Regions from separate parts of the Undibacterium sp. 5I1 genome, predicted to be linked through region 1. Evidence: predicted binding sites of a transcription regulator. Region 1 holds the regulator's gene; each other region holds the start of a gene.
What was found. The regulator sigma-54, encoded in region 1, starts transcription at its own class of promoters, with help from an activator protein. The targets are predictions, from matches to a motif close to TGGCANGNAANCTGCTTT.
Positions count from the first base shown of each region.

Region 2: RGU72_RS15930 (CmpA/NrtA family ABC transporter substrate-binding protein) is a predicted target of sigma-54. The motif match lies at 1,236-1,253, and genes of this name have one in related genera.
Region 3: RGU72_RS10940 (pilin) is a predicted target of sigma-54. The motif match lies at 1,529-1,546, and genes of this name have one in related genera.

Region 1 covers NZ_JAVIWI010000001.1:4,256,201-4,259,380, reverse strand. Annotated here, with positions in the region: gene ggt (gamma-glutamyltransferase) at 1-136, shown strand, start outside; gene hpf (ribosome hibernation-promoting factor, HPF/YfiA family) at 441-785, opposite strand; gene RGU72_RS18660 (RNA polymerase factor sigma-54) at 939-2,435, opposite strand; gene lptB (LPS export ABC transporter ATP-binding protein) at 2,453-3,180, opposite strand, start outside.
Region 2 covers NZ_JAVIWI010000001.1:3,635,830-3,639,009, reverse strand. Annotated here, with positions in the region: gene RGU72_RS15940 (PAS domain-containing protein) at 1-96, shown strand, start outside; gene RGU72_RS15935 (response regulator transcription factor) at 93-728, shown strand; gene RGU72_RS15930 (CmpA/NrtA family ABC transporter substrate-binding protein) at 1,302-2,675, shown strand; gene ntrB (nitrate ABC transporter permease) at 2,681-3,180, shown strand, end outside.
Region 3 covers NZ_JAVIWI010000001.1:2,471,961-2,475,140, reverse strand. Annotated here, with positions in the region: gene RGU72_RS10950 (Stp1/IreP family PP2C-type Ser/Thr phosphatase) at 1-647, shown strand, start outside; gene RGU72_RS10945 (FHA domain-containing protein) at 801-1,424, shown strand; gene RGU72_RS10940 (pilin) at 1,604-2,053, shown strand; gene RGU72_RS10935 (prepilin-type N-terminal cleavage/methylation domain-containing protein) at 2,157-2,597, shown strand; partial or broken gene RGU72_RS10930 (prepilin-type N-terminal cleavage/methylation domain-containing protein) at 2,737-2,796, shown strand; gene RGU72_RS10925 (hypothetical protein) at 2,878-3,180, shown strand, end outside.

The DNA.
Region 1 (3,180 bases):
CATACTGGAGCAAAAAGGTCAGCATCTGAAATTGTCACCGACTATGGGTCGCACACAAACTATACAAATGAGCAATCAGGGATTTGATGGTTATTCAGATCCGCGCAATCCTGACGGAAAAACTTTGGGGTATTAAGGTCAAATTTAAATGCGTAGAAATTTAAACGGGTACAAACTAATCTGTGCGGCTTAAAGAAATGAATAGCTACGAGTATCGCTTATTTCTCCAGTTATTCAATATAAATACTCTCCCCAAGTATATTTTAGTTGTCCAGGTAATTACTGGACAATAAGCCATATTTATAAAAATAATAGGGGAGTATATTTATATCAGCACATAATCTTCGAAACCAAATCAAGTGTTACGCAAACAAAAAAAGGACGCCGAATTGCGTCCTTTTTTGCTATTTTCTAATCGAAAAAGCGACTAAGTCATCTGCTTACACTGGCGTCGGATCGGGTATGTGTTTGATCGCGTCATGTTGATGATTTTGGATTTTGTCTTTATGTTTAATGACTTGTCGGTCTAGTTTGTCGATGAGAGTGTCGATGGCGGCGTAGAGATCTTGTGCCAGGCTTTCAACATGAATATCTTTGCCACTGATGTGCAGATTAATGTCTGCTTTATGGCGTTTTTCCTTTTCTTTGAGCTTATCCACGGTCAGGATGACGGCGATATCAATTACTTGATCGAAATGCCGCCTGATACGTTCAAGCTTATTTTGCACATGTTCACGAATTGCAGGAGTTACTTCGAGGTGATGTCCACTGATGGTGAGATTCATACTACGCTCCTTGGTAATCTTACTTGTTACAAACATTTTATCTTAACTCAATTAATGTAAATTTAATCAGACGATGAATTGGCAGACTAATATTTAAATTATTTATTGAGCTAAATTATATATAGCAACATACGAGGATATTTCAAGAACAAGTTACAAAGATTTGCGCAGGCTTACTGGCGGGATTTTCAAAGCTTCGCGATATTTGGCGACTGTACGTCGCGCAATTACCATGCCTTGTTCTCCCAGCATGTCTGCAATCTTGCTGTCAGAGAGTGGGATTTTCTGGTCTTCTGCTCCTATCAACTGCTTGATGAGTGCACGTATCGCGGTGGATGATGCTTCCCCCCCTGCTTCCGTCGCGACATGGCTACCGAAGAAATATTTCAACTCAAACATACCATGCGGGGTCAGCATGTATTTTTGCGTCGTTACACGAGAAATAGTGCTCTCGTGTAAACCCAGTGTATCAGCAATTTCGCGCAACACAAGTGGTCGCATTGCAACGGCACCGTGCGTGAAAAAATTACGTTGTCTTTCAACTATCGCTTGTGAAACCCGTAAAATCGTATCAAAGCGTTGCCGCATATTTTTGATTAGCCAGCGCGCCTCTTGCAATTGGGAACCTAGCGTACCGTCACCACGATTTTGCTTCATGATGCTGGCATACATACTATTAACACGTAGCTTTGGCATCACATCTTGGTTGAGTAATACTTGCCAGCCGTTCACTGTCTTTCTGACGATCACATCCGGCACGACATAATCCGAAGCGGCCGCGGCAAATTCAGCACCCGGTTTGGGATTACATTGACGAATAACCACTTGCGCTTCGCGTAAATCCTCGTCATCACAATTGAGAATTTTCTTCAACTTATTAAAATCTCTTTGAGCGAATAAAGTGATGTGGTTCTCAACAATTTTTTGCGCCAGCCGACGCGTCACAAAAGGAATTTTAGGGAAACGTTTAATCTGCAAGGCCAGACATTCGGATACATTTCTGGCACCGACACCGCTAGGGTCAAAGTTCTGCAACATGTTCAGCGCAAAGGATAATTCTTCTGGCTCAACACATAACTCCAACGGCAAGCTGGCATGAATTTCTTCCAGTGTTTCCATCAAATAGCCATTGGTATCCAAGGCATCAATCATCAGCTCAATCAGAGCCCGATCTCGCGGCTCACGGATGTTCAGCCGCATCTGCTCCAGCAAATGATCTCTGAGGCTGGTTTGCGCTGCCTCTAATTGCGGACGTCCGTCATCTTCTTCTGACGATTTGCTGCCTTGAGGAACATCATCAAAGCTCCACTCTTCTTCATTCGCGCTGGTACTATCGGCAGAGGCAGCGACTTCGCTAAGGTCGGCATTTTCAGAACTGGCACTTGCTGTAGCAGCATCGCCATTCTTTTCTGGCGCGGCGAATTCAGTTTCAGAATTATTCGTAGTCGCACTGATGGCGCCGTCGGCAAGCAAGCGCACTGCATTATCCATAGGATCATCTACCCGCTCCAACATGGGATTGTCGGAAAGTAGATTTTCTAACTCTTGATGTAGCTCCAGCGTGGACAATTGCAGCAAACGGATAGATTGCTGCAATTGCGGCGTTAACGCCAAATGCTGTGACGTGCGCAGTTGCAGGCTTTGCTTCATCATCATATGGCTTCCCGCTACATGCGGAAATGCTCTCCCAAATAAACTCTGCGGACGGACTCATTATTGATGATGTCGTCGGGCTTACCTGCGGCAAGCACTGCACCTTGATTGATGATGTAAGCGTGATCACAAATACCCAAGGTTTCGCGCACATTGTGATCGGTAATCAGTACCCCTATCCCTCTATCTTTCAGGAAGCCCACAATACGCTGAATTTCAATCACGGCGATTGGATCAACGCCCGCAAAAGGCTCATCCAGTAAGACAAAACGAGGACTAGTTGCCAGCGCCCGGGCAATCTCTACCCTGCGACGCTCACCGCCGGACAATGACAGAGCCTGATTCTCTCGAATACCCTCAATCTGCAATTCAGCAAGTAAGGTGTCTAATTGTTGCTCAATGGCAGCCTTAGTCAGAAATTTACCTTCTGGATTTTTTTGCAATTCAAGTACGGCGCGGATATTGTCCTCTACCGATAACTTACGAAACACTGAGGCTTCTTGCGGCAAATAGGACAAACCCAACTTGGCTCTTTTATGTATCGGCAGGCGTGAAATATCTACGCCATCAATATTAATTTCACCGCCATCCGAGGTGACCAAACCAACAATCATATAAAACGATGTCGTCTTACCTGCGCCGTTAGGACCCAGCAAACCAACGACTTCACCGCTCTTCACATCCAATGACACATCGCTTACCACCTGGCGTGCGCCATAACGTTTTTGTAAACCTTTAATCG
Region 2 (3,180 bases), 620 kb from region 1:
GGAGAAGGGACATTGGTGCGATTGACTGTGCCCGTGCCAAACGCTGCTCCCAACATAGTAGAACAAGCACTGCAACAAATCTCAGGTACACCATGATACGAATTTTATTATGTGATGATCATCGCATCGTGCGCGAAGGGGTAAAACAAATTCTGGCGGATGCGGGCGACATCGAAGTCGCCGGAGAATGCGCCGATGGACCAGAGGTGATAAAACAAGCCAGTATTTTAGCGATTGATCTGGTTTTGCTGGACATCGCATTACCAGTACAGGACGGCTTGGAAGTGCTGCGCCAGCTTAAGCAGCAAATGCCTCGGCTACCTGTCTTAATGCTTTCTACCTATCCAGAAAAACAATATGCCACCCGTTGTTACCGGCTAGGGGCATCTGGCTACTTGAATAAAAGTGCTGATACTGATCAACTTGTTTTAGCGATCCGCAAAGTCGCCGATGGTGGCTTGTATATCAATAGCAGCATGGCAGAAGCCTTGGCGGCAGACATGGGACGTCATATAGCACGCTTGCCGCACGAGACTTTGTCACATCGTGAATACCAAGTGTTCCAGGCAATTGCCAGTGGCATGAGTGTGAAAGAAATTGCCGACAAGCTTGATCTTAGTCCCAACACGATCAGTACCTACCGTACCCGCATCATGGAAAAGACCGGCACGACCAATGACGTCGGCATCGCCATGTACGCCGTAAAGCATCAGCTGATTACGGTATAGATTCCCATTCGCTCATAAGATTTTGTGTTTGTGTTTGTGGCTTACGCAAAAACCAAAACCTCTCACCACAGAGACACGGAGACACAGAGGAGCAACAAAAGAAGAGAAAGACATGTTTTCGCCCTTCTCCAGATTTTCTCGCTATTGAACCCAGATTTTCCATTAGACCGCTACCACTTCGCAAAAAACGCAGACGGCGTGCGGTCATCTGACGGATAGCACCACCGCGATTTGAGTGGGAACGCTACAGCGACAATTGCATCTTTGGCGAACTGCCTGGCGTTGTTGCTACTCCTAGCAAGATGCAGCTTGCGTCGTCGTCGCGTCTAGCCAGTCAGTTCGCCAAAGGCACACTTGTCGCTGTTCCAATGGAAAATCTGGGTTGATTCTTCCTCTGTGCCTCTGTGGTCTGTGGTGAAGGGTCTGGTCTTTTTGGTTTTTCGGTAAGTCCTATTTGTAGTTGTAGCACTACAAAGCATCGTCGCGACACGACATGATTTGGGATGATGGCAAGCTGCTTGCAAGCACTTCTGGCGTTCTTCAATTTTTTACTAACCCGCCAAGGAGTAGTCCATGTCCATCTTCCGTCCATACGATTCAGACCATAGCGCCGCTGGCTGTTCCTGCGGTCGTCATAGCGACGAAACCGAACACAATGCAGAGCAAGAACGTGCTCTGGCAGCACGCGCCACGAACGTAGAACACCTGACCAACGATGTAGTGGAGGAAGCCGTACTACGCGCAATGTTCCCGCAAGACCATCTGCGCCGGCACTTTTTGCGTGCAGTCGGTGCCAATACAGTGCGGGCTGCGATTGCTAGTGTGCTTCCTTTGGGTGCATTGCAAGCGATGGCACAAGAAAAGACCGGACCGATTGAAAAGAAAGATTTAAAAATTGGCTTCATCGCCATTACTTGCGCCGCACCGCTGATCATGGCTGACCCCTTAGGCTTTTACCGCAAACAGGGGCTGAATGTCACACTGAATAAAACTGCTGGCTGGGCGCTGATCCGCGACAAGATGGTCAACAAGGAGCACGACGCTTCCCATTTCCTGTCACCAATGCCACTGGCAATGTCGATGGGGCTTGGCTCCAACCCTTTACCAATGCGGGTAGCGACGATCCAAAACATCAATGGTCAGGCGATTACCTTGCATGTCAAACATAAAGACAAGCGCGACCCAAAACAATGGAAAGGCTTCAAGCTGGCGATTCCGTTTGAATACTCGATGCACAACTATTTGCTGCGTTATTACCTTGCGGAACACGGCTTAGACCCTGATCGTGACGTACAACTGCGCGTTACCCCACCACCAGAAATGGTTGCCAACCTTAGGGCTGGAAATATCGACGGTTTCCTTGGACCTGACCCGTTTAATCAGCGGGCGGTGTATGACGAGGTCGGTTTCATTCATATTTTGTCGAAAGAAATTTGGGATGGTCACCCTTGCTGCGCATTCGGAACCTCTGAAGAATTTATCAAACAAAATCCGAATACCTTCGCCGCTTTGTTCCGGTCGGTATTAACAGCGGCAGCGATGGCGCGTGATCCGGCGAACCGTGCGCTGGTCGCCAAAGTCATTTCACCAGCGGCCTATTTAAACCAGCCAGAAACCGTTGTACAACAAGTCTTAAGCGGCAAATTTGCCGATGGTCTTGGTAACGTCCGTAACGTACCGACACGTGCCGATTTTGATCCTGTTCCTTGGGATTCGATGGGCGTCTGGATTTTAAGTCAGATGAAGCGTTGGGGTTATATCAAAGGGGATGTCGACTATAAAGCCATTACTGAAAAAGTATTTTTGCTGACCGACGCTAAAAAATACATGGCGGAATTAGGACAAACCGTGCCTGTCGGTGCGTATAAAAAATACAAAATCATGGGCAAAGAATTTGATCCAGCTACGCCAGACGCCTATGTCAACAGCTTTGCTATCAAGCGATAACCAAGATGAACAGTTCAACCTCTGGAAAAAATCTCAGCATGCGTGCGGCAGTCGTGTCCTTGCTGATACTGCTGGTTTTTTTGTTGAGTTGGCATCTGGCAACCGCACCGACAACACATGCTACGCCAACCGCTGCAATGACCGCAGAGCAGGAGGAATATGCCAAGTTGATGGGCGGTGCCGGAACAAGCGCAGCCGCAGATGCCGCGCCGGCAAAGACGACCGGCTTCCCCACGCCAGCACAAATGGGACGGACTATCGTCAGACAATTGTCGCACCCATTTTATGACAACGGTCCCAATGATAAAGGCATTGGTATTCAGCTTGGCTATTCCTTAGGCCGGGTCGCCTTAGGATTTATCATCGCGGCAGTGGTGGCAATACCGGTAGGTTTTATGCTGGGCATGTCACCGCTGATGCAAAAAGCTTTGAATCCGTTTATTCAGATTCTTAAGCCTATCTCACCATTAGCCTGGATGCCGCTGGCATTGTATACGATTAAAGA
Region 3 (3,180 bases), 1.8 Mb from region 1:
TTATTACGCAGCAGTTACTCCTCAAAAAAACATCTACTTTTTCTTCTTTATTTGCGCGCCAGACATCGGTTGCCGCGAAGTGGATTAAAGAAGCAATCGAGATGAGCAATTTTCGTGTCTGGGATGCAGCACAGAATAATCCCGAATTTATTGGTATGGGTACCACCGTTGTCGTTGCGTTTTGTCATCACGATAGACTCCTTGTTGCGCATGTGGGCGATTCGCGTGTCTACCAATACCGGTCCAACCGTTTACTGCAGATTACGCACGACCACTCAGTATTACAGGCGCAAATTGACGCTGGTCTGATTAGCGAAGAGCAAGCGCAGTATTCTCCGATTAAGAACTTGATTACCAGAGCAATCGGTGTGCAAGGTGAGATTGAGGTGGAAATTAGCGAGCATGTCATTCAAGAAGAGGATATTTATCTAATGTGCTCCGATGGCTTGACCGACATGCTCAAGCATGATGAAATCGAAACCACAGTTAGTCTGCATAGAGATAATTTAGCGCTTTGTTGCGAATTGTTGCTACACAAAGCGAATGAATTAGGTGGTCGGGACAATATCTCGATTATTCTAATAAAAGTGAATGGCTTAAAACAGCATTCGCCAATGCAGCATATACAGCAGCTTTTTTTCAGTTAGTTTTATAGAAAGAACTTACGCAAAAATGCTCCAGCCGCGATGCAGATACCATTTATACACGGCATACTATAGTACGACTCTCCTCGCTAAGCCTTGCGGGGACAATTGTGCGTAAGTCCAAATAGTTAGATTTTGTTTTTTATAGAGAGCACTATGGCGAAAATCGTCGTTACTTTCAACGGACTGGTCCAGCAAGAACTGTCAATCCTAAAATCACGCATAACGGTGGGACGACGTCCGGGTAATGACGTTGTGATTGATCATTTGACCGTCAGCGGTCAGCATGCGGCGATTGACACCACTAGCACAGGGTCTTTTGTTTTGGATTTAGGAAGTACCAATGGCACTTTGGTCAACGGACAGCCAATTAAGAAGCACCTTTTACAAAACGACGACATTATTGATATTGGTAAATATAAGGTTCGATATCAAAATGATTCAGAAAATTATGACTTGCCGGACGCAGCACTCAAAATAAAACCGTCCTCCCTGAGCGTATCCACGGTATCCGCACGTATTCAAGTACAAAATGGTGCTAACGCTGGTCGAGAGTTGGTTCTGAATAAACCAGTTACGACTATCGGTAGCCCAACTGTCCAGGTCATTGCAATTACTCAACAAGAACAATCTTTTTATGTTGCACACGTCGATGGCGCCTCAAGTCCCAAACTAAACAATAAAATAATTGACAAGCAGCCACAAAAATTGGCTGACGGAGATGTGATTGATATGTCAGGAACAAAGCTTATTTTTGTAATTACATCAAAAAATAAATGACATAAATTTGAACTAGTTGTTTTGCCTGACAAAATTCGTCATATTTTGATTTTCTCATACACTTTTTTTGTCAGTTTATTTTTAAAAAGTAAATAATATAGGGGTGGCACAGGGTTTGCTAATTCAGCTTATGTAAGACAGAACAAATTAATTTATTTTTTTAAACTAGGAGTTTTAAAATGAAATCCACAAAAATGACACAACGCGCGCAAGCTGGTTTTACTTTGATCGAATTGATGATTGTTGTAGCAATTATTGGTATTTTGGCTGCAATCGCACTACCAGCTTATCAAACTTACCTGAAAAAATCGAGATTCACTGAAGTTGTTCTCGCAACTGGTGCTGTTAAAGATATGGTTGATATCTGTTTCCAAACAACAGGTGCAACTGCTTTAGGTGCTGGTGTTTGCGATACTGCAGCTTTAATCGGCGCTACTGCTAATAACACAGGCGCTCAAGGTAATTTTGTTGCTTCTGTCGGTATTACTGGATCTACTTCTGTAGTAACAGGTACAGCAAACACGATAAAAAGTTTGAATAGTGAAACATTTATTTTAACGCCAACAGTAGCAAATGCTTCATTGACTTGGGCAAAGAGTGGTACTTGCGTAGCTGCTGGTATTTGCTAATAATAGATTGTAGAGATTGGCGTGGAGCATCGACTATGATTCACGCCATTTTAATTTCATCCAAATATAAAAATATTGACGAAAATTCATAGATGGGAATTATATGAAATTCCAAAAATCTATTCAAGCCGGCTTTACACTAATTGAACTGATGATCGTTGTTGCAATTATTGGTATCTTAGCCTCCATAGCATTACCTTCTTACCAAACATATCTTAAGAAATCCAGATTCACTGAAGTCGTTTTAGCGACAGGTGCGGTGAAAGATATGGTTGACATTTGTTTTCAAGTTAGTGGTTCTGCAGCTCTAGGTGCTGGCGTTTGCGACACAGCAGCGCTTGTCGGTGCGACGACAAATAATACTGGAGCTCAGGGAAATTTCGTATCATCGGTCACGATTACTGCTGCGACCTCAGTGGTTAAAGGTACTGCAAACACGGCAAAAAGTTTAAACAGTGAAACGTTTATTTTGACGCCGGCAGTGGCTAACGGATCGCAGACTTGGGCAAAAAGTGGTAGTTGTGTAACAGCAGGATTATGTTAAAGGTTGTCGGTTAAATTAACTAATACCGATTGGTTGTGGACTTGGACGTTTGGTGGTGAGCATTAAACTAATTTTTATACGTTACGCCTTGCAATATATTAATAGTTAAAATCGTGAAATATGGATTTGTAAAAATATTATGCAATTTTTTAGATATGTTCAACGCGGTTTCACTCTGGTCGAATTAATGATTGTCGTTGCAATTATTGGTATATTGGCTTCGTTAGCGCTACCGGCGTATCAAAACTATCAAAAGCGGTCGAGATTTACGGAGATCATTTTGGCAACTGCTGCTATAAGAGAAATGGTCGATGTGTGTTTTCAATCTACAGGTGCAACAGCATTTGCGGCCGGCACTTGTGATACCGCTGCATTAATAGGCGCTACTCCTATCAATACGGGTGCACAAGGTAATTTTGTTGCGTCCGTCGTGATTTCGTCCTTAATTCCGGTAGTAACGGGTACTGCAAATACGACAAAAAGTTTTAATAGTGAGACTTTTATACTGACTCCAGCTATAGCTAATGGATCGATAAAATGGTCAAAAGATGTTAGTAGTACTTGTATAGCTGCTGGGTTATGC